Regions from separate parts of the Streptococcus sp. HMSC065C01 genome, predicted to be linked through region 3. Evidence: predicted binding sites of a transcription regulator. Region 3 holds the regulator's gene; each other region holds the start of a gene.
What was found. Region 3 encodes CtsR, which represses protease genes until heat stress. Its sites were predicted from a motif close to TTGGTCAAAAAAGGTCAAANA; they were not measured.

Region 1 (10,604 bases), on a different contig from region 3:
TTTTTGTTCAGCGCTACCGTAGGCTGCTACTTCACCAGTTTTTTCAAAGTTAAAACCGACTTTTAGTTCCTTGCCGATTTCGTTACCAGTTGTGTTTGAACCAGAAGTAGAAACTTCACCACAAGCAGCAAGAAGAGCGACACTTGCAATGGTTAAAAATGAAAGAGCAAATTTTTTCTTCATTTGTAATGATCTCCTTAAATGAATCTTAAATTAAATACATTAAGAATATACCGAATTATCTGACAATTGTCAATAAAAAAAGCACAATCCATCAAATGATTGCGTTTTCTAAACTTCTGTGACCACAGATGGGGTCTCCAATCGTTGCAAACTCCCCACAAAATCTGTATCTAAATCTTTGAGATGGCAAGGCAAGACCTTTTTGACATAACGTTCTTTCTTTAAGTCTTCCATGACTTGATCGGCCTTGTCGCTGTCCACATACAATTGGACATAACGGCATTTCTTAGAATGGTACAAGACATCTCCGACAGATTGTAATTTTTTCCCGTCTCGATTGTAATACAATTTTACAATCAAGCCTGTTCTTTCTTGTTTCTCAAACATGGTCAATCCCTTTCTCGTTCTGTTACTAGTATATCAAATTTCAAGAAAAAGAACTACTCTTTTATGAGAGCAAAAAAGAGAGTGGGACAGAAATCGGTAATTCGTTAGAATTCGATTTCGTCGTCCCACCTCCGCACAGTTGAGTAGGGCTGTAAAAGCTGATGAAATCAGCGTAGTAGAGCCCACTCAACCACTGCGTCTTGCTCGACAATCCAAAAATAATTGAGAGGCTAGGACTTTTGTCCCAGCCTCTTGACGAGCCTTCCTACAGGATGGTTTAACCCAATTTATTATTGGCCATGATTTCATCAATAAAGCCATATTCAAGCGTTTCTTGTGCGCTCATCCAATTATCACGTTCCGCATCAGCATGCACTTTTTCAATGGATTGACCTGAATTTTCCGCAAGGATTTTTTCCAAGTTATTCCGTGTTTTGAGCAAGTGTTCTGCTGCAATCGCCATATCGGTTTGTTGGGTACCACCACCAGTTCCACCCATTGGTTGGTGAATCATGTACTCAGCGTTTGGCAACATGAAGCGTTTGCCCTTCGCACCGCTTGAAGCGATGATAGTTCCCATAGAAGCTGCCATCCCCATAACAATGGTTTGGACATCTGACTTGATAAAGTTCATAGTATCTACAATGGCAAGACCTGCTGAGACAGAGCCACCTGGGGTATTGATATACATATAGATATCTTTTGTATTATCTTGGGCATCCAAGAAGAGCAATTGAGCGATAATGGAGTTAGCCATTTGGTCCTCAACTGGTCCTGTTACCATGATAATTCGATCTTTCAACAGACGGGAATAAATATCGTAAGAACGTTCTCCACGACTGGTTTGTTCAATAACTACTGGAATCATCTATTCTTCTCCTTTAGTATCCATTCATTCTCACGATTCGTGAGGTTCAAAGTATATGTGCTATTATAAACCAATGGTCAAAAAAGGTCAAATCTTAAGCAACTTTCGGACGAATCATGAATGGTTTCTTATTTGGTACCGAATAAACGGTCACCTGCATCTCCAAGACCAGGAACAATGTAGCCATGTTCATTCAAATGATCATCGAGGGCTGCTGTAAAGATATCAACATCTGGGTGAGCTTCTTGAAGAGCTTTCACTCCTTCTGGCGCTGATACCAAGCAGACAAATTTAATATGGCTAGCGCCACGTTTTTTCAAGGAATCAATCGCTAGAATAGCGGATCCACCCGTAGCAAGCATCGGGTCTACTACAAAGATACGACGTTGATCAATATCTTCTGGCAATTTCACCAAGTATTCAACTGGTTTCAAGGTTTCTTCATCACGGTACATCCCGATATGGCCAACCTTAGCAGCTGGTACCAAACTCAAGAGACCATCAACCATCCCAATCCCTGCACGAAGAATTGGGACAATAGCCAACTTCTTCCCTGCGATTTGTTTTTGAACCGTTTTAGTAATAGGAGTTTCAATCTCAACATCTTCAAGAGGCAATTCACGCAACACTTCATAGCCCATCAACATAGCAATCTCATCTACCAATTCACGAAAGGCCTTCGTAGAGGTATCTGTACGACGAAGAATAGACAATTTGTGTTGAATCAGTGGATGTGTAATAACTTCTAATTTTCCCATTTTGAGATCCTTCTTTCTAAGCTGTTATTATTCAAAAAAGAGCTATGATAAAAGTGGAGTCAAACTCTACTCTTTCTTTCAGTCCCTCTTTGATACTCACAGCACATGGAAATCTTCATTTCCAACTTTACATTCTTCTTATTATACCAAATTTTACAAAAAAAAGAGAGCCCTTACACTTAATTTTTTGAGTTCGGACTCACTCTTTCTATCAATCAATTACAACCATTCTTTGTACTTCTTAATATAGATACGTTTGACAACCGTCACACTAAGCATATAGAGGACGATAATAGCAAACAATAGAACAAAGTACAATCCATTTAGTTGGCTCAACTTCAAGATAGAAGCCAAAGGACTATATGGAAGGGAGGTTACAAAGAAGGCTGCTGCTAGAGTCGTCACCACGACTGAGAAGGCTGGACGACTTTGGATAAATGGAAGTTTTGGTGAACGCAACATATGAATAACCATGGTTTGAGACCACATAGATTCAATAAACCATCCAGTTTGGAACACCATGATAAAGGCTGCTGCATCTGCTGCTCCATGGTTGTAGCCATGACCTAAAATCATTGGGACAACAAGGAAATAAAGAAGCATGTAGGTAATAATATCAAATACTGATGAAATTGGACCAATCCAGGCCATAAAGCGCATGATAGAGTTTGCTTCCCAGATACGAGGTTTCTTGAGGAATTCCTTGTCGACATTGTCAAAAGGAAGGGCGATACAAGAAAGATCATAGATAAGATTGAGCACAATCAAATGAACGGGAGCCATTGGAAGAAAAGGCAAAAAGATACTGGCAAAGAGCAGAGAAAAGATGTTCCCGAAGTTAGAAGAGACCGTCATCTTGATATACTTGGTCATATTGGCATAGACCTTGCGACCTTCAACCAAACCTTTTTCAAGGACCATCAAGTCCTTATCCAGAAGGATGACATCTGCCGTTTCCTTGGCGATATCCACAGCGGTATCCACGGAGATCCCAACGTCTGAGACCTTCATGGATGGAGCATCGTTGATCCCATCTCCCATGTAACCCACCTTGTGGCCATTGTTCTTGAGGCAGAGGATGATCCGCGCTTTTTGATCGGGTGATAATTTGGCAAAGACCGTTGTTGTTTCCACAACTTGTGCTAACTCTTGGTCAGTCATCGTATCGATTTCGCTTCCCAAAAGAATCCGCTCGACATCTAGTCCTACTTTTTCACAGACAGCTTGGGTGACCTTTTCATTGTCCCCAGTTAAGATCTTGGTGGTTACCCCATATTCTGCAAGAGCTTTGATTGCTGGAGCTGCAGAAGGTTTTGGTGGATCAAGAAAGGCAAGGTAACCGGTTAGGATCATGTCTCGTTCATCTTCAACACTAAAGATGTCATTTTCGTCCAAGTCGGTTTTGTAGCTGACGCCCAAAACACGAAGACCTTGTTCATTTAACTGAGCAACTTCAGCGAGGACCTCTTGACGGACTTCATCTGTCAGGCGTTTAATCTCCCCCTTGTACTCAACATAATTCGATACAGAAAGCATTTCTTCCAAGGCACCCTTGGTCACCATGCTGACCACACCGTCTTCGTCTTTGACAATGACACTCATGCGACGACGTTCAAAATCAAAGGGCAATTCATCAATCTTATGGAAGGTTTGATCCAGATCGCGAACAATCTCATGTTTCTTGGCTTCTTTCTGGGTCCGATTGATAATCGCTCGGTCCATCAAATTTTTTAGCCCGGTTTGGAAATAGGAATTCAAGTAAGCCCGACGAAGAACTGATAGATCCAATTCGCCATGGATATCAAGCGGATACTCCAAAACGATTTCATCTTGAGTCAAGGTACCTGTCTTATCTGTACACAAAATATCAATAGCCCCAAGGTCTTGGATGGCATTGAGTTTTTTGATAACGACTTTTTCTTTTGCCATGATGATGGAGCCTTTAGCAAGACTCGCTGTAATAATCATCGGCAGCATTTCCGGAGTCAAACCAACCCCAACGCTGAGGGCAAAGACACCCGCTTCTAACCAGTCACCATCTGTGAGACCATTGATCACAAAGACAACGGGCACCATCACTAACATGAGCCGAATCAAGAGCCAAGAGATGGTATTCATTTCTCTCTCAAATGAGGTTGGTTCGTCATAGGTGTTGATGGTTTGCTCAATAGCACCCATCATGGTTTCATCCCCCACGACCAAGACCAAGGCTGTCGCCCGTCCGGAGATGACATTGGTTCCCATAAAGGCCAAGCTTTCACTCTCCAAGAGACTATCTAGATTCTGACTGTCGGCTTTTCTGAGACAAACCTTTTCAACAGCATCACTTTCCCCTGTGAGACCAGATTGTTGGACAAAGAAGTCACGGGAATCAATCAAGACCACATCTGCTGGGATCATGTCGCCAGCACTCAGTTTGATCACATCTCCTACGACGATTTCATTGATCGGAATTTCTTGTTCCGACCCATCACGCAGAACGGTCGCTGTATTGACTATCATACGTGATAGGTTGCTGGCAGCTTTATCACTCCGCAATTCTTGAATGAAGCGGATCCCACCTGAGATCAAGACCAAGATCACAATGATGATAGAGGTCGTTGGATCCTGTTCACCTGGTTTTGCTAGCCAGACATTAGTGATGAAGGAAACCAGCGCAATGACCAACAAAATCACCGTAAAAGGATTGATAATCGATTCATAGATCTTTTTGATCATGGAATCTTCTTGACCTTTTGTGATGACATTTTCGCCATAAATATCGCGGTTTTCTTCTACTTGATCGTCAACTAAACCAAGGGCACTGGTTTTGTAGTCGGCAAAGGTGCTTTCAAGTGGTTCTTGAAGGGCAGCAATGAGTCTTTCTTTATTTGTTTGCATTGGTATCTCCTTTTTCAATCAGGAGCCAATCACTTTTGGAGTCCCTACGACACAAATCAGCGATTGGCTGGTTCGGTGCGGTTCGGGATGATCGTCGATTTGTATCATAGCTCTCTCCTTTCTCTTTTCTTGGTAAGGCATAAAAAAGAGTCCTACCCTCGATCGGTAGGACTCATGAAACTCGTCATTTATTTTTCAATCAAAACTCTCAAAAAACTGACCGTCCAAGCTTTAGCTCCACAAGGCAATGAAATGAGCTTAGTCTTGACCTTTGCGATCAGGACTGTTGACCAACGAGTAGTGTCTCCACTGCTTTGCGGTAGTCATCCGTATCCTTGTGGTAGCCTCACCTACCGTATTTCGAGTTTATTGTACTCCTTCACTTACAGAAAGTCAACACTTATTTGTGAAAAGTTTCCACCAAACGTTTGGTAATTTCTTCAATGAGGGTGAAGGGAGCTGCCACATTGAGGCGGGCATGCAAGTTTCCTTCTTTTCCAAAATCTGTTCCACGGTTCAAAATCAATTTGGCTTGGTCATGGATTTTAGCATGCAGCTCATCATCGCTATAAGGATAGGCTGAAAAGTCCAACCAAAGAAGATAGGTTCCTTGGGGCTTCATGACACGGATTTTAGTGTTTTCATGCAATTCATCTACGACATAGTCAATGTGTTTTTCAAAGACTTGCTTGAGCTCTGTCAACCAAGGCTTGCCATGACGATAAGCCGCTTCTGTAGCAATATACCCTAAGCCTGAGATTTCATGTTGATTATTAGCCAATTGCCGTTGTTTAAAAGCTGTACGAAGTTTTGGATTTTCAATGACCACATAGGAATTTTTTGTTCCTGCAATATTGAAAGTCTTGGTAGCACTAGTTAAGATCAAACTGAAATCTTTAAAGCTTGGATCAACCGTGTTAAAACTGGTATGACGGTGGCCAAACAAGGCCAAATCTTGGTGGATCTCATCTGAAACGAGAAGGACACCATGTTTTTGACAAAGGTGGCCGATTTTTTCCAAGACTTCACAATCCCATACACGGCCTCCAGGATTGTGCGGATTACACAAAACATAGAGTTTAACCTCTTGCTCCACAATATCTTTTTCCAGCTGATCAAAATCAATTTGGAAAAGACCATCCTTTTCAACTAATGAATTTTCGATCAATTTTCGACGATTGAGTTTGACACTTCGGGCAAATGGAGGATAGACCGGTGTATTGATTAAGACAGCATCCCCTTCCTTGGTGAAGGCTTGAATAGCTGTTGAAATAGCTGGAACAACGCCTTCGATAAAGACGACAGCTTCCTTGTCAAAGGAATAGCCATGCTCTTCTTTTTCCCAATCAAGGATAGACTGGTAGAGGCTATCCGATGCATAGGTGTAGCCATAGACCATTTGGTCTGCATAGCCGATAACAGCTTCTCGTACTTCTGGAATGACATTAAAATCCATGTCCGCGATCCAAGCTGGAATGATTTCTGGATCGGTCTCTGTTTCTTTCCATTTGTAGGTATGGTGGGTCAAGCGATTCGGTAAAGTCGTGAAATCATATTTGGTCATCTTAAGCCTCCAATGCTTGTTTCAAATCTTCAATCAAATCATCCGCATCTTCGATTCCGATGGACAACCGAAGAAGATCATCTGTCAAACCATATGAATGGCGAACTTCTGCAGGAATGTCCGCGTGAGTTTGGGTGGTAGGATAAGTGATCAAACTTTCAACTCCGCCAAGGCTTTCTGCAAAGGTAAAGACTTGAAGGGAATTCAACAAGTTAGGAATTTTTTTCTCATCTTGAATTTTAAAGGAGACCATTCCACCTTTTCCAGTGTAGAGGACTTCTTTGACCTGAGGGGAGGTTTTCAAAAACTCGACCACCTTGCGAGCATTCTCTGTGGAGCGCTCCATCCGGATAGAGAGCGTTTTGAGACCACGGATCAGCAGATAGCTGTCAAATGGGGAAAGAACAGCACCTGTCGTGTTCAAATTGTAAAAGAGTTTGTCATACAAGTCTGCATCATTTGTCACGACAACACCAGCCAAGACATCGTTGTGACCAGCCAGGTACTTGGTTGCTGAATGAAGAACAATATCCGCTCCCTCTTCAATCGGGCGTTGATAGATCGGGCTATAGAAGGTATTGTCCACCACGACTTTGGCACCTTTTGCATGGGCCAATTTGGCTAAATGAGCAATATCAAATTCCAACATCAATGGATTGGTTGGTGTTTCAATATAGAGGACATCCACCGGACCATGATCTAGATGGTGGATCAGTTCTTCTTCCGTATTGGCATAGGTGAAAGAGAAACGACCTTCTTGCTCTTGTTGGTTAAACCAGCGGAAAGAACCTCCATAAAGGTCACGAACGGCTAAGACTTTTGAACCAACAGGGAAAATGCTAAAAGCAAGCACAATAGCTGACATTCCAGAGCTTGTCGCCAAAGCATAGTCTGCACTTTCGATAGCTGCCAAAGTTTTCTCAGCTGTTGCGCGTGTTGGATTTTTCGTACGGGTATAGTCAAAACCTGTAGACTGACCAAATTCTGGGTGTTGGTAAGTCGTAGAGAAATGCAAAGGAGTCGTCAAAGCTCCCGTTGCTTTATCCGACTTGATTCCTGCCTGTGCCAAGATAGTATTGATATTGCGTTTTTTACTCATATTGCCCTCCGATAAACATTCAATCTAACTGCTTACTATTTTATCACTATTATGAGGAGAGCGGTTTTCCCATTTTCAAGACCTAGCTATAGTTTCAAACTATAAGAAAAGGCTGGGCACTTTTTACCCAACCTCTGATTTATTTAATCCGGAATTTTTGTCTGAGACGTGCAGCTTGACCTCCAATAAAGCGGTCAAAATACCGTAGCCATAATCCTAAGGCTCCATAAATAGCAACTCCTAATCCGCCTATGACGATGATATAAATCATGCTCGATACACGGCCATTTGGTGGGAAAATCCAGCCCAAAATCAAGCCTGCGATCAAGACTCCAAGTAGCATCACTACAGTCAGGATAGAACCAAGCAAGGTCCGCTTGAAGATGATGGTTCGATTAAACTGAGTAATGGTTTGGATCTCCCGATACATGAGAACGATTGGCACCATTAAGGCAATGGTCGTTGACAAAAGCGGCCCATAAGAACGAAAGACCAAAATAAATGGAATTTGTAGGACCAATTTCACCACTACACCATAAAAGAAGTAGCGGATGGCCTTGCGATTTTGAAAGAGGGCTTGAATCATTGGCGATAAGACCGTGTAAAGACCGAGAATTACCGTCTGCAACATCGCTACGATGAAGAGTCCTAAGGCCAAGCTATCTGGTTGCCCATAGAAAACCGTATAAAGTGGTTTTGCGACTGCTACTGCACCAAAGGTGGCTGGAAGCAAGAAAGCTAGCAACATGGTCAAGTTATCCTGTACGAGCTTCCCAGCTGCTTTTAGGTCCCCCTTCACATAATTCTCTGTCAACAGAGGAATCCCAACTCCCCCAATCGAAGTCGCTACTGCTATCAAGATCATGGTAATTTTGTTTGGATTAGCAGAGAAATAACTAAACATGACCATGAGCTGCTTTTGACTATAGTCTGTGAACCAAGACATGACATTGATAAAGGTCATCTGGTCAACAATTTGGAAGAGCTGAATCGCAGAACCAGTAATGATAAAAGGAATAGCTTCCCGAATCGTATCGATCAAGAGAGCCCGAGTGTCAATCCCTTCACTTCCCTCTTGCTTTCTAAAAATAGAAGAGAGCAAGCCTGTCTTTGCAAGGTAATAAAAGAGCACCAGAAGGCTCGCTCCCATACCAATAAAAGCCGCAAAGGTCGACTGCGTCACAGCCTGCACGTAATCACCTGAGCCAATCTTCATAATGAAGAAGGTCGTGAGCAACATCCAGATGACCCGGATCACTTGTTCTGCAATCTGGCTTATAGCGTAAGGCTTCATGTTGTTAAAACCTTGAAAAAATCCCCGAATGACACTCATCGAAGGAAAGATCAAGACAGCCCAAGAAAGGCTCTGCATGATCGGAATCAACTCTTTTCCCCCACCTGAAAGGCTAGCAAAGACAGGAGATAACAGATACATAAGAATGGCAAATCCTAGGCCTAAAATTCCCATGAATTTTAAGAAGCCCCGAATCAAAGCAAAGCTATGGTCGGCTTGGTCCCGGGTATTGTATTTGGCTACTTGCTTGGCAACAGCTACGGGTACCCCGGCTGTCGAAATCAAGAGAAACCAAGCATAGATATTGTAACCCATTGTAAAAAGACCATTGGCTTGTGGCCCATATTTTCCCATCCAAATATACCAAGGAATAATATACGCAGCCCCTAGCAAACGGCTGATAAAATTGCTGGCTGTCATCCAGGCAGTCCCGCGTAGCATCTGGGCTTGCTGGTCATTTTGTTCGTGACTCATTGGTGTCCTCTTTCGTTTCTTCTTCTCTTCATTATAAACTTTTCCATGACACTTGTAAAATAGGGACTTTAGGTTTACAATAGTTTTATGATTACAATTGAACAAACCCTCAACATTTTAAAACAAGACCAAAATTTCCGAGAAGTTCTAGTAAATGGTGAATACTACTACCATCTAGAAGGAACAAGTTTTGATGCTATTAGCTATGATAGCCGTAAGGTTTCTGCTAGCACCCTCTTTTTTGTTAAAGGGGCCAGCTTCAAAAAAGAATACTTGGAACAGGCTATTTCTGATGGACTCGGCTTTTATGTCTCTGAAAAAGATTATGAAGTTGGTATTCCTGCCATCCTCGTCAATGATATCAAGCAGGCCATGAGCTTAATTGCTATGGAGTTTTATGGGCACCCTGAGAAACAATTAAAACTATTGGCCTTCACAGGGACTAAGGGAAAGACAACAGCGGCCTATTTTGCTTACCATATTTTGGAACAAAGTCACCGACCAGCTATGCTGTCGACTATGAATACGACGCTGGATGGTAAAAACTTCTTTAAATCGACCCTGACAACGCCAGAGAGCTTGGATCTTTTTGCCATGATGGCTGAGGCAGTAGCCAATGATCGGACCCACTTGATTATGGAAGTTTCCAGTCAAGCTTATCTAGTGAAACGGGTTTACGGTCTGACCTTTGACGTTGGTGTTTTTCTCAACATCAGTCCTGACCATATTGGACCGATTGAACACCCAACTTTTGAGGATTATTTCTACCACAAACGTCTCCTCATGAAGAACAGCCAAGCCGTTGTCATCAATAGTGATATGGATCATTTCCAAGTTTTAGCGGACCAAGTCGCGAACCAAGACCACGATTTTTATGGAAGCCAGTCTGAGAATCAAATTGAAAACTCTAAGGCCTTCAGCTTCTCAGCCACTGGTAAATTAGCTGGAAACTATGAAATCCAACTGATTGGACATTTCAACCAAGAAAATGCTGTGGCTGCAGGTCTTGCCTGCCTTCGCCTAGGTGCGAGCCTCGAGGATATCCAAAAAGGGATTGCTAAGACGCGCGTTCCAGGCCGAATGGAAGTCTTGACTCA
Region 2 (10,604 bases), on a different contig from region 3:
GGCGTCAGTGCTGGCAAGTTGGCTTTTGACCAGTGCAGCATGACTATTTGTGGTATTAATGAGCTTCATATGAGTTCCTCCTAACCTCTATCTTCATTTATTATAGCACTTTTTTATTTTTTGTGAAAGAATTCCTTTATTTTTTATGGGTATTTTTCCACTGTTCAATGCCCCATTTGTGACTGCCACGTTTGAGTTTTTCAATCGCTTCATCTACAGGAAACCAAGCAAGATTGTTAAAATCTTCCAGTGGTTTTTGAGCCTCTGTATAGTCTACCACTTCATAAATATAGGCAGGATTGTAGTAGTAGGTGTCGCGATGACTGGAATAGAAATACTCATCTGCTTGGCCATAGTATTGCCCTAAAATAGCGGTAAAGCCTAATTCTTCGATCAGTTCCCGTTTCAGAGCTTGCAAGTGATCTTCACCTGCCTCAATTTCCCCGCCAGGCAAGAACCAAGCCCCATTTGGAGCTTGAACGAGGATGATCTGATCCTTGTCCTTATTGGGAATAACAGCGTAGACACCATAGCGATTGACGTAGGTCACATCTTGTTTTTTTTCACCAAAACTTGGAATGGTCATGGTTTTCTCTTTTCTTGTTTTTTCATCATTATATCATATTTTTTAGCAAAAATCTGGAGGGAAAAAAGAAAGAGGATGGGACAAAAGTCCTAGCCTCTCAATTATTTTTGGTTTGTCGAGCAAGACGCAGTGGTTGAGCGAGCTCTACTACACTGGTTTCATCAGCTTTTACAGCCCTACTCAACTGTGCGGAGGTGTGACGACGAAATCGAATTCTAACGAATGACCAATTTCTGTCCCACTCTCTGAATGTACATTTACTGATTATGATTCTAACTTCTTTTCAGCCGTCTTGTGAACAGCTTTGATACTAATATTCCCATTGCTGGTCATGACGGCTTTGAGTTGTTTTTCACTTGGATGTTCCAGGTAATAATCGGTAATAGCATCTTCGATATGGTCTTGGATGGTACGACGGAGTGGGCGGGCCCCCATTTTTGGATCGTAACCCAGATCGACCAATTTTTCTTTGACCTTCTCTGTTACATCCAGATGAATCTCATTTTGTGCGAGACGTTGATTGACTTCATCGAGCATGAGGGTAACGATTTGGAGAAGGTTTTCTTTTGATAGAGGTTGGAATTCAATGATCCCATCAAAACGGTTCATGAATTCAGGGCTAAAGAAGTTACCGAGTTCTCCAAGTACAGAGTTGGTTCGACCTTCGCGAGCAGCTCCAAAACCAACATTGGCCTCAGCTTTGCCGGTTCCAGCATTAGAGGTCATGATGATAATGGTATCTTTAAAGCTGACGGTACGGCCTTGACCATCTGTCAAACGGCCATCATCTAAAACTTGCAAGAACATGTGCATGACGTCTGGATGGGCTTTTTCCACTTCATCCAACAACACGAGAGAGTAAGGATTGCGACGGACCTTTTCCGTTAGTTGTCCGGCTTCATCGTAGCCAACATAGCCCGGAGGAGCTCCGACTAGTTTCGCTACGCTATGTTTTTCCATGTATTCGCTCATATCAAAGCGGATCATATTGTCTGCAGAGCCAAAGAGCTCGATCGCCAATTGTTTAGACAATTCGGTCTTTCCGACACCGGTAGGTCCGACAAAGAGGAAGCTTCCGATCGGACGGTTAGGTGATCCTAGGCCAACACGATTGCGTCGAATGGCTTTCGCGATTTTATCTACGGCATCGTCTTGACCAATCACATGAGCTTTCAAATCAGAAGCCAGATTGATCAATTGAGACTGTTCTTTTTCTTTCAAATCGCCAACAGGAATATTAGTCTTTTGTTCAACGATGTGTTCAATCGTTTTTTCACTGATGACAGGGGTCTCCTGATCAGTGACATGTTGACCTTGCATTTCCTTGTATTTCGCGATTTGGTCACGAAAGTAGGCTGCTTTTTCAAAGTCTTCTTCGCGGGTTGCTTGAGCTTTGAGGTTTTCAGCTTCAATCAAGCGCTGATCAATCACTTTTGGATCCACAAAGTTCAGAGTCAGGTTCATTTTAGACCCGGCTTCATCCAACAAATCAATGGCCTTGTCTGGCAGGAAGCGATCTTGGATGTAGCGGTTTGAAAGAATAGCTGCTGCTTCGATAGCTCCGTCTGTATAGTGGACGTGGTGGTAGTCTTCGTATTTTTTCTGGATACCCTTGAGGATGGTGATGGTTTCTTCAACCGTTGGTTCATCGACCTTAACGGGCTGCATCCGACGTTCCAAGGCCGCATCTTTTTCAATGATACGGTATTCATTGAGGGTAGTAGCACCGACTAATTGGAGTTCACCGCGCGCTAAGGCTGGTTTGAGGATATTTCCAGCGTCCATATTGCCTTCGCCAGCTGATCCTGCACCAACAATTTCATGGATTTCGTCGATGAACAGAATAACATCTTCGCGTTGACGAATTTCATCCATTAATTTTTGCATGCGTTCTTCGAATTGACCACGAATGCCTGTGCCCTGAACGAGGCTGACGACATCTAGGCGGATGACTTCTTTTCCTTGCAATTTATGTGGAACGTCGCCATCGACGATTTTTTGAGCCAGGCCTTCCACAACGGCAGTTTTTCCGACCCCAGGCTCTCCAATCAGAACCGGGTTGTTCTTGGTTCGACGGTTGAGAATTTCGATGACACGGATAATCTCCTCGTCACGGCCAATGACAGGGTCAATATCTCCTTTGCGGGCAATTTCTGTGACATTGATGCCGAACTCTTCTAAAAGACCTTTTGGCTTTTGAGGACGGGCTTGACGAGGGTCTTGACCACCACCACGGTTATTGTTTTGGCCGTAGCCGCCACCTCCATAACTGCCTCCGGATTGAGTTGGAGGGGTTTGAGGTTCTTGCGGACTTTGGAAGTTTCCAAGGTTATTGAAGAAATCTTCAAAAGGATCTCCAGTGAGTTGGCTCCGTTGGGTCATGCCTTTCAAGAAGCTGTTATTTGGGTCTGTTTTCATAATTTTATAGCAATTTTGACAGAGGTCTACTTGCTGCTGACGTCCATTTACATTTGTATATAAATGGATGGTTGATTCATTTATTTTACAATTTTGACAAAGCATATACATACCTCACAGTAGGTTTTTGATGGTTTTCCATCAAGAGACGAGCCTATTTTCAAAAGGTCAAAAATAGTCAAAGATTTATAGTTTCATTATATCAGTATTCTAGAAGTTTGCAAGAATTTGCTACGGAATGTCGCTAAGGATTGAAGAAGAGAGCAAATCAATGGAAAAATGTGAATTTTTATTGGAAGAGCTTTCTCTTTTATGATAAAATAGGAGAGTAGAAAGTAAAGAGGAGAAATAAAATGGAATCACATTTAGTACGGATTATTAACCGTTTGGAGACGATGACAAAAGACGGTGGAAACTTAAAACGTAATTTTGAACGTGACGGTGTTGTTGTCGCTGAAGTAGCCTACAACCACAATGAAGAAGAAGGTTCAACCTTTACACTTCGTGATGTTGAAGCGCGTGAAACCTATACATTTGATAGCATTGATTTAATTGCAATGGAAATTTATGAATTGCTTTACTAAGCAGCTGTGTGGATGAGTTTGGGGTGGTCTCAAGCTCATTTTTTGTCCATCTGGCTATAGTTTTCGTCTATAAGAAATTCTAATTAGGAACAGTTAGGTTTGAGAGTTGAAATCTGCTATAATAGAGAGGACTATTTTCATTACTTGACTAGAAAGAGAATTGATATGACGACACTCATTGATGGGAAGGCGCTCGCTACAAAATTACAGGGTGAGATTGCAGAGAAAACAGCACGATTAAAAGAAGAGACAGGAGTTGTGCCTGGCCTCGTTGTCATCGTGGTAGGAGATAATCCAGCTAGCAAAATCTATGTAAGAAATAAAGAGCGTTCTGCTATTGCGGCAGGCTTTCGGAGTGAAGTGAGACGACTTCCTGAAAGCATCAGCCAAGCTGAATTATTAGAAGTGATCGAACACTACAATCAGGATCCCCTTTGGCATGGGATTTTGGTGCAGTTGCCACTGCCTAAGCATATCGATGCGGATGCAGTCCTTTTAGCGATTGACCCGGCAAAAGATGTGGATGGCTTTCATCCATTGAATATGGGGCGCTTGTGGGCTGGAAATCCTATTATGGTGCCATCGACCCCCGCTGGCATCATGGAGATGTTCAAAGAGTACGGGATTGATCTAGAAGGGAAGCGAGCAGTCGTGATTGGTCGTTCCAATATCGTTGGAAAACCAATGGCGCAGTTGCTCCTCGCCAAAAATGCGACGGTAACCTTGACCCATTCCCGGACCCATCATCTGCCTAAAATTGCTAGAAGAGCAGATATCTTGGTTGTTGCGATCGGTCGTGCGAAATTTGTAACAGCAGACTTCGTGAAAGAAGGTGCCGTCGTTATTGACGTCGGAATGAATCGCGATGAGAATGGCAAATTGTGTGGGGATGTCGATTTTGACTCCGTTGCCCCTTTGGCCAGTCATATTACTCCGGTACCAGGAGGGGTTGGGCCTATGACCGTCACAATGCTGATGGAGCAGACCTACGAAGCAGCTGTTCGTGCCTTAAAAAAATGAAAGTGTGAACAAGATGAAGTTTGTATTTGATTTAGATGGAACCCTGTCATTCGATGGTGTCACAATCGATGATGAAATCAAACAGGTCTTATTGAGAGCAGAAGAATTTGGTCATGAAGTTGCCTTTGCTTCTGCACGTTCTTACCGGGACTGCTTGGGCCTTTTAGGAGATCCATTGAGTCAGCAACTCGTGATAGGCTTAAATGGTGGATTGGCCTATCGCCAGGGGCAATTGGTATATGAGGAACAATTGGACAAGGATGTGTATCGGGAAGTCCTTGGCTTTTGTCGCCATTACAATCTACCATTTTTTGTGGATGATACCTTTGATTATAGCGGACAGATTTTGGAAAAGATTCCTTTTGTTGCGAATGTAGATCCCCTCAAGAAAGCCCAGTATCGGTCTTTAGAGGAGCTGACAGATCCGATTAAGGTCGTGATCTATATGGGTGGCCATGAGGAGCTCGTGGATGAGATCATCGAGCGGATTGAAAAGACAGACAAGGCCCATATCCGCTATCATGCGCATGAAAAATGCATCTATCTCAATCCAGCAGACACGCATAAAGCGACAACCGTAGAAGAACTCTGTGGAGAGAATTTCGTGGCTTTTGGCAATGATCAAAATGATATCGAGCTCTTTGAAAAAGCTCTTTATGCAGTTCAGATTGGTGATTTTCCAGCCCTTCAGCCTTATGCGGATGATCAATTGGTAGCCAAACAAAATCAACCACAAGCTGTGGCTGCTAAGATCTTGCAAGTCTTCGCAGAATTCAGAGGAAAATAAAAGATGGAGGGGGAGTCGTGGCTTCTCCTTTTTCGCTAGAAATGAGGAAGGTATGAAAACAGTTCAGAAAGAAGAGATCCAACGTGTCATTGCAAAGCGAGAGGTGAATTCTTATAAGGGAGATTTTGGTCGCCTGCTCTTGATTGGGGGGACTTACCCCTATGGGGGAGCCATCATTATGGCGGCGCTTGCTGCGGTTCATAGTGGTGCGGGGCTGGTTACTGTCGCAACAGATCCTGATAATCTGACAGCCCTTCATAGCCATCTTCCTGAAGCTATGGGCTTTGATTTGGCAGATCACGAACTCCTTTGTGAGCAGCTCCAAAAAGCCAGCGTGATTCTTGTCGGTCCAGGCTTTAAGGAAGCAAGAGAAAACCAAGCAATCTTGCACATGATTTTTGAGCAAGTCTCTAGCCAGCAGGTCTTGATATTAGATGGAGGAGCTATTAGTCTTTTTGCAGCCTCTCAGTTTGACCTGCCAGAGGCTCAGTTGGTCTTTACCCCCCATCAAAAAGAATGGGAAAAACTGTCAGGGCTTGATCTAGCAAGCCAGACAGAAGGCAAGAGTCGAAGAGCAGTACAGAACTTTCCTCAAGGGACTGTCATTGTAGAAAAAGGGCCACACACCCGCATTTGGACAAGTGGGCAAGATGAGGGCTATCAGCTAGATGTTGGTGGTCCCTATCAAGCAACAGGGGGTATGGGAGATACCTTGGCAGGGATGATCGCAGGATTTGCGGGTCAATTCCCACAGGTCAGTCTCTATGAGCGCGTGGTGGTTGCGACCTATCTCCATTCAGCCATTGCTGAGGACTTGAGCAAGGAGGCCTATGTGGTTCTACCCACGACCATTAGCCAAGAAATTCCCAAATGGATGAAAAAGTGGAGTGACAAAGATCAGGTTACCAGCACTGAAAATAGAAAATAGGTAAAAAAGATGAAGGAAAGCATTCGAAAAGCAAATCAGTATATCGATGAAAACAGGGAGAAGGTTGACCAGCAATATAGAGGAGCATTTCATTTGCTACCTCCAATCGGCTGGATGAACGATCCAAATGGCTTTGTTTATTTCCGAGGGGAATACCATTTGTTTTACCAATTCTATCCCTATGATAGTGTTTGGGGTCCCATGCATTGGGGGCATGCCAAATCAAAAGATCTTCTCCATTGGGAAGAATTGCCAGTAGCTTTAGCACCAAGTGAAAGCTATGATAAGGATGGTTGTTTCTCGGGTAGTGCTATTGTGAAAGATGACAAGCTCTATTTGCTTTATACTGGTCATGTAGACGATGGGGAAAAGCGAGAAGAGACGCAGTGTCTTGCGGTGTCGACAGATAGCATTACCTTTGAAAAGTTGCCTACTAATCCAGTAATCCATGCTCAACATATTGAGGGGATCGCAGATATTGCAGATTTTCGTGATCCTAAAGTATTTGAATATCAAGGAAACTATTACGCTGTCGTTGCTTCTAAGACACCAGACGAAAGAGGTCAAATTCTCCTATTTGCATCAAGTAATCTAGTAGATTGGGACTTTACATCAGTCCTTCTAGAAGGTGAAAAAGGGCAAGGGATTATGTGGGAGTGTCCCGATTTCTTCCCTTTAGATGGTAAATGGGTCTTGATCCTGTCTCCCATTGAAATGGAAAGGCAGCAAGAAAAATACTGGAACTTAAATTCGACAGTTGCTTTTATCGGTGACATGAATTGGGAAACAGGGCGCTTTCATGTCGATTCCTATGATGAAATGGATGGTGGTTTGGATTTCTATGCCCCTCAAACTTGTCAAGGACCAAATGGCGAACGATACATGGTTGCCTGGATGCAAATGTGGCACCGGTCTATCCCCAGTCATGATTTAGCTCATGGGTGGGCAGGTAGTATGACTCTTCCAAGAAAATTGTCTCTGAAAGACGGACGATTGGTTCAGGAGTTACCTGAGTCAGTGAACGAACACTTTCTTGTAGAGCATACGTCTGAAACTATTGTTCAGGGCAATCAGATCACGATTCCGGCTAGAGGGAAACAAACCTTGTTTGAGCTAGATGCCAAACCGGGTCGCTCCTTTATCCTTGGATATGGCGATGAAACCGATCCTGATAGTGTCTTGCAATTGGTTTACGACGCCTCTCAAAAACGCTTTAGCTTAAGTCGAGACCAATTTGGGCACCCAATTTCTGGAAAAGAAAATCCAGTATTTCAATCGAGATGGATTCAGTTAAATGCTGAAAAGGATCATCATTTTTCGATCATTCGCGATACCAACTCAATTGAAGTATTCGTGGATGGTAAAACTCTCTCGATGACCTTTTATGAAACGACTGAGAATCCCGTCTATACTCTCACAGCAGATGAAGGGGTCAATTGGGTCGTAAAAACCTATCAAAAATAGGATACAAAAGCCTCCTAAAACAAAAAGACAAGTCTTGTGACTTGTCTTTTTTGTGTATTCCAACTTGGTCTTGAGTTTCATCGAAGAAAATTTGGGAATTGGTCTCATGACCGATCTGACTCTCTTTCCAGAATATCCAAATGTTGTCAAAATTCCGCTGGTTGAAGAGGAAAAAACAGTCTTCTATATTAGTTATGCCTATCCAAATGAAGGGGAACCCCAAGCGCTTCTTAGCTCCTTTATTGAACGGTTAGAAAAGTGTGAAAGATAAGGAAGCTGGTGTCAAACAGACAAGTAGAGGGTAACTTGAATAAAATGAGGCTTGTAGAGAAAGGAAATTCATGATTTCGCTTTGTCTGCCAGCCTTTTTTGGTGTTTTTTGGTATAATTAAACTTGATCATATTCTACAGAAAGGAGTTCCTATGTCCAACTATTTATCCGTATCAAGTTTGACCAAATATTTGAAATTAAAATTTGATAAGGATCCCTATTTGGAAAGGGTTTATCTGACAGGGCAGGTCTCCAATTTCCGAAAACGTCCCAACCACCAATATTTTTCATTAAAAGATGAAAAAGCGGTCATTCAGGCAACGGTCTGGGCTGGGGTTTATCGAAGCTTTGGTTTTGAGCTAGAAGAAGGCATGAAGATCAACGTCATCGGTCGTATTCAGCTCTATGAGCCAAGTGGGAGTTATTCCATTGTCATTGAAAAGGCTGAGCCAGATGGGGTAGGGGCCTTGGCCATCCAATTTGAGCAACTCAAGAAAAAGTTGACCGAAGAAGGGCTCTTTCAGGACCGGTGGAAGCAAGCTCTGCCACAATTTTCAAGAAAGATCGGGGTCATCACCAGTCAAAGTGGGGCCGTGATTCGCGATATTATCACAACGGTGAGCCGACGCTTCCCTGGTGTAGAGATTGTGCTCTACCCGACCAAGGTTCAGGGAGAAGGCGCATCTAGTGAGGTGGTTGCTAATATTCAAAGGGCTAACCAACGGGATGATTTGGATGTCTTGATTATCGGTCGTGGGGGTGGTTCGATTGAAGATCTCTGGGCCTTTAATGAAGAAGCAGTGGTGCGAGCCATTTTTGAATCGCGGATTCCGATTATCTCCAGTGTTGGACATGAGACAGATACGACTCTAGCCGATTTTGTAGCAGACCGACGAGCTGCTACTCCGACAGCAGCTGCTGAATTGGCTACTCCAGTAACCAAATTGGATCTCTTGTCCCATTTACAAAAGCAGGAAAATCGTATGGCAACAGCAATGTCCAATCGCTTGGCCTATAATCGTGAACGCTTGGCCAAATTAAGTCAATCGGTTATTTTTAGACAGCCTGAAAGACTCTATGATGGCTACCTGCAAAAAATTGACCAGTTGCAATTGCGATTGAAACAAGGAATGCGCGATGCTTATGGACAAGGGGCCAATCAGCTGCAAGGTCTGCGTCATCGCTTAGAAGCCACGTCTCCTTTGCATCGTATTGAGCGCTACCAGGACCGCCTGCTCCAAGATAAGAGAATCTTAACCAACCGAATGGAACAAGTCCTTAAAGAGCAAAAGATCAAGGTGCAAGGCTTATCAGAAGCCCTCTTGATGCTCGATACCAGTAGGATTATTGCGCGTGGCTATGCCATGGTTAAGCAAGACGATCAGGTTCTAGACTCGGTTGCGAAAGTAACAGAAGGGGACCCTCTGTCACTCATCATGAGAGATGGTCAGTTAGAAGTAGAGGTAAAACATGTCGAAAGAAAAGAAATTTGAAGAAAATTTAGCAGATTTGGAAGCCATCGTCCAAAAATTGGAAAGTGGTGATGTGGCTTTAGAAGAAGCTATTACAGAATTCCAAAAAGGAATGAAATTGTCAAAAGAATTGCAAGATACCTTGGATCAAGCAGAGAAAACCTTGGTCAAGGTCATGCAAGCAGATGGTACTGAAGCGGATCTAGCATGAGACAAGAAGAAAAACGAAATAGAGTAGAGCAAGCGGTTCGCTCTTTTTATGAGGAGAAAGCCGTTGCCCCCCATTTAGTGGAGTCGGTCCTGTATTCGATCCAGGCAGGTGGAAAACGCCTGCGCCCCTTGCTCCTTCTAGAATTGTTTGAGGCCTTTGGGCTGGAATTGACAGAGGCTCACTTTCAAGTAGCAGGGGCTTTAGAGATGATCCATACAGGAAGTCTCATTCACGATGATTTGCCAGCTATGGACAATGATGATTACCGTCGGGGGCAATTGACCAATCATAAGAAATTCGGAGAAGACCTGGCGATTTTAGCAGGGGATGCGCTTTTTCTCGATCCTTTTGGAATAATAGCTGCGAGTGCCCTTCCTGATGCGGTCAAGGTCTCTTTGATTCTTGAATTGTCAGATGCTTCCGGTAGTCGTGGAATGGTAGCTGGCCAAGTCCTTGATATGGAAGGGGAGCACAAACAGCTCACTCTAGCAGAGTTGCAGACCATCCATGCCAATAAGACAGGACGCCTCCTTGCCTATCCTTTCATCGCAGCTGGTTTGATTTTAGAGTTGCAAGCAGATATTGCTCAGCTCTTAGGAAAAATCGGGAAAAAATTAGGCCTGGCTTTTCAAGTACGGGATGATATTTTGGATCTGGTCGCTGATTTTGAAGCTTTGGGGAAGACCCCTCAAAAGGACTTAGTAGCTGAAAAATCGACCTATCCAGCCCTGTTGGGATTGGAAGAATCAAAAGCTTTGCTGACAAGCGAATTAGACGCTTGCGAGGACTTGTTGGATCAGATTACAGCTGCTTGTGACTTTGATCCGCGAGCGATCAAGAAATTAATAGAAGGATTACGAATA
Region 3 (10,604 bases):
AAGAAGAAGCTGTTGAATGGGATGCGGCAGACTATAGCCGTGCTGGCCAAGTCCGTGTGACAGGTCATGTTCAAGGACGCACGGTCGAAGCTCTGGTCGATGTGATCGGCGTGGAACAAGTCCTTCCAGTCATCAAACAAATCCCACAGGGAGCAGATCTAGCAACAGTGGATAAGGCTGTGCAATTAGTCTTCACTGATGGGACCACTGCCCACTATGAGGTCGATCAATGGACCTTGGAAGCTGGTCAAGAAGATCAATTGTCTACACCGGGAGCACGCTTGAAGGCGACAGGACTCCTAGGCAATGGGGAAACGGTCCAAGCGACACTAGTGGTTGCAGGAGGAGATGTAACCAAGGCTAAGAAACCAACGGTTCAGCTAGATGGAGTAGCTCTTCCAAAATTTGGTAGTGGCAACCATACCATTTTCCGTTCCCTCGCTTATGGTCAAGAGCCAGGTCAAGTCACAGCAAGTGCAGAAAATGCTCAAGTGACGGTCCTACAAGCTAATCGTGAAAATGGTTTGAAGGCTCAAATTTTTGTGACTGCTAAGGATACGGGAGCTGTACAGACCTATGTAGTTCAATTCCAAGAAGAAAGTCCGCAGATCCAGCGCCTAGAATTGCGTCTGCCAGAAGGACAGGAACTCAAGGAAGACCAAACGGTACCACTTGAAGTCATTGCCCATTACCAAGATGGTAGCCAGGCAAGTCTCAAAGCAGATCAAATCGATGTGAAGACAAGAGCTGGTAGCCAAGGAAAAGCCGTCGCAACCAATAAAGGTTTGGAATTGCGAGAAGCAGGATTGGTTCATTTAGAAGCCAACTTCCAAGGACAAACGGGAGAAGTCAGCTTTACCATCACACCAAATCCTGAAGAAAAGACGGTTGTCAAGGTGCGTCCTGTACGGATTAGTACAGATCGAAACATTTTGCCAGCTCTTCCAGAGACCGTCTTGGTCGAGTATGATAAGGGATTCCCTAAAGAAAAACGCGTGACCTGGGATGCTGTAACCGCAGATCAAGTCAAGGATTACCATAGCTTTACAGTCACCGGTCATGTAGAGGGTGTGGAAAAAGAAGCCCAAGCTCAAGTGACGGTTGAAGGCATTATCGCTGTAGAAGAAGTCAGCACTACCACTCCAGTCGGAGAAAAACCAGCCCTTCCAGAAAGCGTGCGGACCTATCACTCTAATGGTAAGACCTATACTGCTAAGGTGGCCTGGGATGCGGTCGATCCGCAACTCTTGGCCAAAGAAGGAGAAGTTGTCCTAGCCGGTCGTGTAGAAGGAACGGATCTTCCAACACGTCTTCATATTCGTGTTTCCGCAAACACAGTCAAGGGGGCCAACGTAGCAGAGCAATGGACAGGATCAGTCTTGCCACTCGCTTTTGCAAGTGACTCTAACGATGCAGATCCAGTTGCTAAGGTCAATGACAAGGTCATCTCCTTTACCGATGCTCCAGCTAACCGTTGGACCAACTGGGGTCGTAACAATGCGGAAGATTCGGTTGGGATCTTGTTTGGGGATTCTGGTATCTTGACCAAGCGAGCAGTGGATAACCTCCATGTTGGTTTCCACGAAGACCACGGTGTTGGGGCTCCAAGTGAATATGTGATTGAGTACTATACAGGGGAACAAATCCCAACGGTTCCAAGCAATCCAAATCGTGTCAAAGACGAAACAGACCATCCATTTAACAATCCAGCCAACTGGAAAGAAGTTAGCAACCTAACCGTTGAAGAACCGGTAGCAGCTGGTAAGATGAATCATTTCAGTTTTGATAAAGTCGACACCTATGCCGTTCGTATCCGTATGAAGACGCCAAAAGGCAAGCGTGGAAGCTCTATTTCAGAGATTCAGATCTTTGCCAATAAGATTGCGGCAGAAGAAAAGAGCCAGTTGACCATTCGCGTCAATGGCGATGTATTGCCAGGTGTCAACCCAAGTGTGACCGATTACTACATCGATGCGCGTGATCGGGCTTATCCACAAGTGGAAGCGACAGCCAGCCATCACGGCCTTGCAACGGTTGTTCCAAGCGTCCACGAAGGTGAGCCAATCCGCGTCATCCATAAAGCGGAAGATGGTACTATCTTACAAGAATACCGCCTCCATCTCACAAGTGATGCAGAAAAACTGAAACAAGCTGCTCCAGTAGCAGTAGAAGCAGGTAGCCGTTTTGTGAAAGTCGGTCAAGATCTAGTTCTACCATCTACAGTAGGTGTCTACTTTAAAGGGGACACAGGTTATGAACGCAAGGAACTGACGGTGGACTGGCAGGCTGTACCAGCTGATGCGCTTTCTCATGAAGGCAGCTTCACGCTGGAAGGAAAAGTCCTCGGCTATGATCTGACAGCTCAGCTGACCGTCCGGGTATCAGAAAAGACAGGAGAAAACCTCTCTGTGAACCGTGACTACAATGCAGAAGATACAAGAGCATTTGCTAGTGAAACCAATGATCTCGATCCAAATCAAATCGACTATATCGATTACATCAACGATGGTGGCTACAACGAATACTATCGCTGGACCAACTGGAAGAGAGAACCGGATCAAACTGAAGTATTTGCTGGTCTCATCTTCAAGAAAAATGGTCAAGTAACAGAGCGTTTGGTCAATAAAGTAGCGGTCGACTTCTTTGCAGATCAGGAAACAGGTCTGCCAACGAAAACCGTTCTTGAACGCTACATTGGTCCAGACTTTGATGTTCCGGATGATTATGGCAATCTGAAGAATCTTCCAGATCATCCATTTAACCAAGCCTCAAACTGGGAAGAAATTCCTTATAGCGTGGATTATGACTTTGAAGCTGGCTATATCTCTAACCTCAGCTTCAATGAAACCAGAACCAAAGCCATCCGTTTAAGAATGGTCCGTGATGAACATCTTAAAGGAATTGGAATCGTTGAATTGAGTGCCTATGCTCCAACAGAAGAGGCCCAGGCAACAACTGATGTCACGATCCAAGTGAATGGCAAAGACCTAGAAGGCTTTAAACCAGATGTGACAGATTATCATCTAGAGTATGAGGGAGAACGTCCAATCGTTTCAGCACAAGGCAAGAATGGAACAGCCGTTACGGTCGTGGATGCTAAAAGTGTCAATGCTCCAGTTCTTGTCAAGGTTGTCTCAGAAGATGGCAAGCTCGAAAAAGTATATCAACTTTCTCTCTCCGCAAAAGCACCTACAGGCTCAGCCATTCCTGAAGAAGGGGTCAAGAATCTGGTTCATACCAAACCAGAGTTGGTGATTGAGCCAGAAGAGATGGACTTTGAACGCTTAGAACGTCCAAATGCGGAACTTCCAAAAGGTGAGAAACGTGTGGTTCAAGAAGGCCAAAAAGGTCGCAAATTGCGCTTGGTGGAAGTTTCTCAAGAAAATGGTGTGGAAAGCCGGAAGGAACTGGATGCCTTTGTAGAACTAGATCCAGTGGCAGAAATTACAGAGGTAGGCACGAAAGAGGTACTTCCAGACACTCCACAACCAGAGCCACAACCAGAGCCACAGCCACAGCCGCAACCGCAGCCAGAACCACAACCGCTTCCGAACCCAGAGCGCCCTCATGTTTCAGAAGGACCAGTAGCTATCGCAACTCCTCAAGCATCTCTTGAGGTCAAAGCGGTGCGCCAGGAAGGGATAGATGCAGTAGTGAAGGAAGTCGAGAAAGAAACTCAAACACCAGCAGTTTCAGCTGCTCCAGTTTCCGAAGGTAGATTACCAAATACAGGAACGGAAGAAAGCGTCGCAAGCCTCGTTGCTGGAATCCTAGCGGCAGGCCTTGCTAGTGCTGTACTGGACGATCAGAAAAAAAGAGCCAAAAAGGCCAATTAAACAGCTAGAGAAACTAGCAAAAAGCGGTGAAAAGTTCACAGGTAAAAAGAAGGAGGATGGGGAAGCCCCACCCTCTTTACCTGGTGACATAAAGGAATAGAATATGGGAAAAAGATTAGTTGATCAGAGAAATCGATTTGGCATTCGTAAACTCTCAGTAGGCGTCTGCTCGGTAGTCGTAGCGACTTGTTTTTTAGGAGCTACTACCAGTTACGCAGAGGAACAAGCTGAGAATAGTGAACCACGTGAAGAACGGGTCGACACAAGCGATGTCGATCACCAAGGAAAGGAGGAGAAAACTGTGAACGAGCACCAAGAAGAATCAGAGCAGCCCTCAGCAACTACTAGCGAGAAAGAAAATCGCACAGCCAGTCAAGGGACAGAAGCCACTCAACCAGCCACTTCTCTAGATGAGGAGACTGAGATTGCGGATTACGGACCACTTCCAAGCAAGGCTCAGATGCAATACCACCGCGAAGAACTAGCAGCTTTCATCCACTTTGGGATGAATACTTACTACGATCGTGAGTGGGGAGATGGACAAGAAGATCCTTATTATTTCTATCCAGAGCATCTGGATACCGATCAATGGATCAAAACCCTGAAGGATGCTGGCTTTAAACGGACGATCATGGTCGTCAAGCACCACGATGGCTTCCTCTTGTACCCATCCAAATACACTGACCATACCATTGCCAAAAGTGGTTGGAAAGATGGAAAAGGCGATGTCCTAGCCGAGGTTTCTGCTTCTGCCAGCAAGTATGATATGGACATGGGGGTCTATCTCTCTCCTTGGGATGCTCACAGCCCGCTCTACCATGTGGATACAGAGGACAAATACAATGAATACTATCTCAACCAGCTTAAGGAAATCCTTGAAGATCCAAAATATGGGAACAAGGGTAAGTTCGTAGAAGTCTGGATGGATGGAGCGCGTGGCGATGGGGCTCAAAAAGTCACCTATACCTTTGACAAGTGGTTTGAAGCCATTCGCAAGGCCCAAGGGGATATTGCTATCTTCTCAGCTGAGCCGACCAATGTTCGTTGGATCGGAAATGAAAAGGGGGTTGCCGGAGATCCGGTTTGGCAAAAGGTCAATCCAGATAAGATTCGCAACAATCCATCCAATAGCTATCTCAATCACGGGGATCCGGAAGGGAAGCAATACTCAGTGGGAGAAGCCGATGTCTCTATTCGCTCCGGCTGGTTCTACCATGACAATCAAGAGCCTAAGTCCTTGCGCGAATTGATGGACATTTACTTCAAATCGGTCGGCCGTGGAACCCCGCTTCTGCTCAATATTCCACCCAATCAAGACGGAAAATTTGCGGATGCCGATGTGGCCCGTTTGAAAGAATTCCGTCAGACCTTGGACCAACTCTACAGTGTGAACTATGCGGCAGGAGCTTTGGTAGAAGCTGACTCGACACGACGCAATTCTCTCTACAAGGCCAGCCATTTGACAGATGGAGATGAAAAGACCAGTTGGGCTCCGGCTGATGATGCCAAGACCGGATCTTTTGTTCTCGATCTTGGAAAAGAACAGCATTTTGATGTGGTAGAGCTCAAAGAAACGATCGAGAAAGGCCAACGGATTTCTGGTTTCACCATTGATGTGGCTGTGAATGGCCAATGGGTTCCATATGGGGCTGGCTCAACCGTAGGATACCGCCGTTTGATCAAAGGGCAACCAGTTGATAGTCGCTATATCCGGGTGTCCATCACTGATGCCCAAGCCACTCCAATCTTGAACGGTGTCTCTGTCTATAAGACACCAGCCAGCATTGAAGAAACCGATGGCTATCCGCTTGGTTTGACTTATCATTCCGACCGGACTGCTGAGCGGGCCAATGGTCAGTGGAATGAAGAGGGAGAAGGCGTCCGAGGCACTTCTATGTGGACCAAGGAAAAGGGGGCTTCGGTGACCTATCAGTTTGAAGGCACCAAGGCCTATGTGGTCGCAACTGTCGACCCTGGTCATGGGGAAATGGATGTCTATGTCGATGGCCAAAAGCTAGCTACCGTCAATACCCAAAGCCCAAGCCGCAAACGCAGCCAAAAGGTCTATGAAACACCGGACTTGGCAGCAGGATCTCACACCTTGACCTTGGTCAATAGCAAGGGAGATGCGATCGCAACAGAAGGGATTTATGCCCTCAATAATCAAGAAAAGGGGCTCTTTGAGTTTGCTCAGCCAACCCTAGCTGTTAAGAAAGGCGACCCAGCGCAAGTCGTTGTCAAGAGAAAAGGTGGCTCTAAAGGAAGTGCCAGTCTTAAATTGATCACAGAACCAGGAACAGGGGTTCATGGCAAGGTCTATAAAGATACCAACGTCACCCTTGAGTTCGCAGATGGCGAGACAGAAAAAACAGTCCAAGTTCCAACCCTTGATTTTGCGGGAAAAGCGACCGACGTCTATGACTTTAAGGTCAAATTGCTCCATCCGGATCAAGGAAGCTTGGTCGGCTTTATTCCAGAACTGACAGTCCAAGTGATGAATGAAGACCAGTTGCCAGAAAATCGCAAAGAAGTGGATGACCAAGATCCAAAACTGCACTATAGCCAAGGCTGGCATCATGAGACAGACAACAAAGACTTCTCAAATGGCACAGAATCTTGGTCTAGCTTTAACCAAGTGACCGATGAGGAAGGCAAGAAACACATTGAAGTGACCATTACCTTTAAGGGCACAGGTGTGGAGGTCCGAGGAGTAGTCGACCCAAGTCATGGGCTCTACAGCGTCACTTTGGATGGAAAAGAAATGGCCTTCGAAGAAGGTCGGGGCCATGATTATGAGATCGACAGCGATCATTATTTCAGTGGCTATGGAGACCAACGCAAGCTCGACCAGAGTTTGGTCAATCTGCAAGGCCTAGCAAAAGGCTACCACCAGCTACGCTTGCACTTAGATCCAGCCCTCAATGATCCTCAGTCATCTCGAGCCATCCAGGTAGACCGATTTATCCTCTCAGGGAAAGATAGTCAGTTGCTCAGTCAAGAAGAGCTGCAACAGATCATCAGAGAAGGAGTAGAAAAGATCAAGGCTACTTCTCTTGATCGCTTGAAAGCAGACCTCAAACCGACGGTTCAAGGACAATTAACGGACTTGACTCAGTTGTTGGATCAAGAGCGCCCAGATTTGGTTGCTGCAGCTAATCAAGTGGAAGCCCTTGAAACCATCTTAGAAGATGCTAACAATTATGAACCCCTGACGCAGACACGCCCAGATCAAGGTGTTCGGGATTTGATTCTTGAAAAGCCAGAACTTCTCATCGAAGCAGAGGAGATTCCATTTGAGAGTCAAACGCGTGAGAACAAGGACTTGGCCAAGGGCGAGAGCCGAATCCTTCAAGCAGGGAAGGTCGGACGCCGCTTGAAATTAATCGAGGTTCGACAAGAAGAAGGCAAAGAAATTCGGACAGAAGTCGATGCCTTTGTCGAAGTGGAGGCCCAGGACCAGATCACAGAAGTCGGAACGAAGGAAGCGGAAGAAAGTCCGTTGATAGCTGATATGCCGACTCCAACCACTCCTGTCACTCCAAGTAAGGTGCAACCAGAAGTTGCGACTCTTTCTCAAGTTGAAGAGAAAAAAGAAAAAGAAAGACCAGTTCTCTTTCAACCGAAAATCCCAGAAGCAGTTTCTGTTTCGACTTCAGACCATCCGGAAAAAGAAGTGGTTGAAAGTCCTTCTCTACAATCGGAAGGAAAACTACCTCAAACCGGTACAAAAGAAGGTGGTTTCTTTGCTTGGTTAGGCCTTCTTGGTCTAGGTTTCTTGGGCGGAGGCGCCAAATTCGCTCGTCGCAAAGAGTAGTTCATTCTTTGCATAAGAGGTTAGTTCTCGCTAGCCTCTTTTGCTTTGTATTCTTAAGAGATTCCTATTTCCATAGAGTCTTTGCTTTATTTACAGCCGTAAAAATTGTATAATAGTCAAATAAGGTCAATGATGAGAAGGAACACTCCAAGGCCATTTTTTATGGGCCAAAGAGCAGAGCATCCATCTAGAAAAAAACAAGTCAGAAAGGAGCATCATGGCAAATAAGAATACATCTGATAGCATTGAAGCTTATATCAAGGCCTTGCTGGCTCAAGCTGGCATGGCAGAGCTCAAAAGAAGTGAGTTAGCCGATGTCTTTCAGGTCGTACCCAGTCAGATTAACTATGTTATCAAGACTCGCTTTACCGAGAGCCGAGGCTATATTGTAGAGAGCAAGCGCGGTGGTGGGGGCTATATCCGCATTGGCAAGGTCCAGTTTTCAGATCACCATCAGATGCTCCAAGACTTGGCAGCCAATATTGGAGAGACCATCAGCCAGCAGGTCTTCAATGATATCCTCCAGATGCTCTATGAAGAAAAATTATTGACACAACGTGAGACTCAGCTCTTGCTTGCGACGACCTCCGATGAGGTCCTAGGTCGAGATGCTCTCATCCTACGAGCAAGTATGCTGAAAAAAATCATTCAACAAGTAGATAGAAAAGGAAATACCGACTAGATGAACTATTCAACAGCACTGTTAGAAAGTATAGAAGCGGCCCAAATATTAGCAGGCCACTATCAGGGGCATACCTTAGATACTTGGCATCTCCTGACGGCTATGGCCAATAATCCCTATAGCGTGGCAGGTTCTGTACTGAACGATTATCCTATGCAGATCGATGAGTTTCAGGATGCAGCGGAGCATATTACAGGTCAAGCTTTTCAAAGCGACAATCGGTATGAAATCTTCCCATTTTCTTATCGGATGGAAGCCATTATGAAACACGCAAGAGAGATTGCCCAGGTCCTTCATGCCAAGACCTTGGGAACAGAGCATGTGCTCCTCTCTCTTCTAGCAGACCGTGGGACCTTGGCGAGCCAAGTCATGGAGTTTGCCGGCTTTGCCTTTACAGAACAAGACAAGGGAGTTCCTATTGCCTCCCTTCGCAAGAATCTAGAAGACAAGGCAGGCTGGGACAAAAATGATATTAAAGCTATCCGGAGTCTTTATCGGGCCCAAAACCCTAACCGCCAAACTATGGGGAATATGATGGGCATGCCCCCAAGTACAAGTGGAGGTCTTGAAGATTATACCCGTGATTTGACAGAAATGGCGCGGGCAGGCCAGCTTGAGCCTGTGATTGGTCGGGATGCAGAGATTTCACGCATGATCCAAATCCTCAGCCGCAAGACCAAGAACAATCCTGTATTGGTGGGAGAAGCAGGGGTCGGAAAGACAGCTCTTGCCTTAGGCCTGGCCCAGCGGGTCGCTAGTGGCCATGTTCCAGCTGAAATCGCGCAAATGCGTGTCCTTGAATTGGATCTCATGAATGTCGTTGCAGGGACGCGCTTCCGTGGGGACTTCGAAGAGCGGATGAACAATATCATCCAGGACATCGAAGAAGACGGTCACGTGATTCTCTTTATCGATGAACTGCATACCATTATGGGGTCAGGATCCGGCATTGATTCGACCTTAGACGCAGCCAATATTCTAAAACCAGCCCTGGCACGGGGAACCTTGCGTACAGTTGGAGCAACGACTCAAGATGAGTACCAAAAGCATATCGAAAAAGATGCAGCCCTTTCTCGGCGTTTTGCGAAAGTCACCATTGAAGAGCCAAGTGTTGCAGATAGCATCCAAATTCTCCAAGGCTTGAAAGAAACCTACCAGGACCACCATCATGTGACCATTACCGATGAAGCGATCGAAACAGCTGTCAAATATGCCCACCGCTATTTGACCAGCCGTCAATTACCAGATTCAGCCATTGATCTCTTGGATGAAGCGGCAGCTACTGTACAAAACCGCGATTCCAACGGTCACGTAAAAGAAGAGTTGACCGCCTTGGATCAGGCCTTGATGGATGGCAAGTGGAAGAAAGCGGCCCAACTCTTAGAAGTAGAGGCCGCTCCCATTGTCTACAAAAAAGAAGTCACTGACCAAGATGTCTTGGTGACCTTGAGCCAATTATCTGGTATTCCAACTCAAAAACTGACCCAAACCGATGCCAAGAAGTACCTCAACTTAGAAGCAGAATTGCACAAGCGCGTGATTGGTCAAGACCAAGCCGTTTCGAGTATCAGTCGGGCTATTCGACGCAATCAATCAGGTATCCGTAGTAATAAACGTCCGATCGGTTCTTTCATGTTCCTAGGACCTACCGGTGTCGGAAAAACAGAGCTAGCCAAAGCTTTGGCAGAAGTTCTGTTTGATGATGAATCGGCCCTCATCCGTTTTGATATGAGTGAGTACATGGAAAAATTCGCAGCCAGCCGCCTCAACGGAGCTCCTCCAGGCTATGTGGGCTATGAAGAAGGAGGCGAGTTGACCGAGAAAGTCCGCAACAAACCCTATTCCGTTCTCTTATTTGATGAGGTGGAAAAAGCCCATCCAGATATTTTCAATGTCCTTTTGCAGGTCTTGGATGACGGAGTTTTAACCGATAGTAAAGGCCGGAAGATCGACTTCTCCAATACCATTATCATCATGACCTCAAACCTGGGAGCTACAGCCCTTCGGGATGATAAGACAGTTGGCTTTGGTGCTAAAGATATCCGCTTTGACCAAGCCAATATGGAAAAACGCATGTTTGAAGAGTTGAAGAAGACCTATCGTCCAGAGTTTATCAACCGGATTGATGAAAAGGTGGTCTTCCATAGTCTCTCAAGCGAGGACATGCAGCAGATAGTGAAAGTCATGGTCAAACCGCTCATCGCGACCTTGGCCGAACAAGGTATGACCCTCAAATTCCAGCCTTCAGCGCTCAAGTTGCTAGCAACCAAAG

Region 1: clpP (ATP-dependent Clp protease proteolytic subunit ClpP) is a predicted target of CtsR. The motif match lies at 1,512-1,532, and genes of this name have one in related genera.
Region 2: HMPREF2918_RS01280 (ATP-dependent Clp protease ATP-binding subunit) is a predicted target of CtsR. The motif match lies at 3,169-3,189, and genes of this name have one in related genera.

Annotation. Positions count from the first base shown of each region.
Region 1 covers NZ_KV812859.1:60,455-71,058, forward strand. Annotated here, with positions in the region: gene HMPREF2918_RS08920 (ABC transporter substrate-binding protein) at 1-183, opposite strand, end outside; gene HMPREF2918_RS08925 (DUF2129 domain-containing protein) at 292-570, opposite strand; gene clpP (ATP-dependent Clp protease proteolytic subunit ClpP) at 848-1,438, opposite strand; gene upp (uracil phosphoribosyltransferase) at 1,567-2,196, opposite strand; gene mgtA (magnesium-translocating P-type ATPase) at 2,416-5,076, opposite strand; M-box (ykoK) riboswitch at 5,284-5,441, opposite strand; gene HMPREF2918_RS08945 (MalY/PatB family protein) at 5,477-6,640, opposite strand; gene HMPREF2918_RS08950 (cystathionine gamma-synthase) at 6,642-7,739, opposite strand; gene HMPREF2918_RS08955 (putative polysaccharide biosynthesis protein) at 7,879-9,507, opposite strand; gene HMPREF2918_RS08960 (UDP-N-acetylmuramoyl-L-alanyl-D-glutamate--L-lysine ligase) at 9,595-10,604, shown strand, end outside.
Region 2 covers NZ_KV812830.1:55,886-66,489, forward strand. Annotated here, with positions in the region: gene HMPREF2918_RS01270 (DUF1827 family protein) at 1-69, opposite strand, end outside; gene HMPREF2918_RS01275 (NUDIX hydrolase) at 137-586, opposite strand; gene HMPREF2918_RS01280 (ATP-dependent Clp protease ATP-binding subunit) at 851-3,109, opposite strand; gene HMPREF2918_RS01285 (DUF1797 family protein) at 3,358-3,588, shown strand; gene HMPREF2918_RS01290 (bifunctional methylenetetrahydrofolate dehydrogenase/methenyltetrahydrofolate cyclohydrolase) at 3,754-4,608, shown strand; gene HMPREF2918_RS01295 (HAD-IIB family hydrolase) at 4,622-5,395, shown strand; gene HMPREF2918_RS01300 (NAD(P)H-hydrate dehydratase) at 5,448-6,323, shown strand; gene HMPREF2918_RS01305 (glycoside hydrolase family 32 protein) at 6,333-7,787, shown strand; gene HMPREF2918_RS01310 (type 2 periplasmic-binding domain-containing protein) at 7,894-8,058, shown strand; gene xseA (exodeoxyribonuclease VII large subunit) at 8,211-9,551, shown strand; gene HMPREF2918_RS01320 (exodeoxyribonuclease VII small subunit) at 9,529-9,741, shown strand; gene HMPREF2918_RS01325 (polyprenyl synthetase family protein) at 9,738-10,604, shown strand, end outside.
Region 3 covers NZ_KV812846.1:29,972-40,575, reverse strand. Annotated here, with positions in the region: gene HMPREF2918_RS03645 (Ig-like domain-containing protein) at 1-3,836, shown strand, start outside; gene HMPREF2918_RS03640 (alpha-L-fucosidase) at 3,940-7,650, shown strand; gene HMPREF2918_RS03635 (CtsR family transcriptional regulator) at 7,868-8,332, shown strand; gene HMPREF2918_RS03630 (ATP-dependent Clp protease ATP-binding subunit) at 8,333-10,604, shown strand, end outside.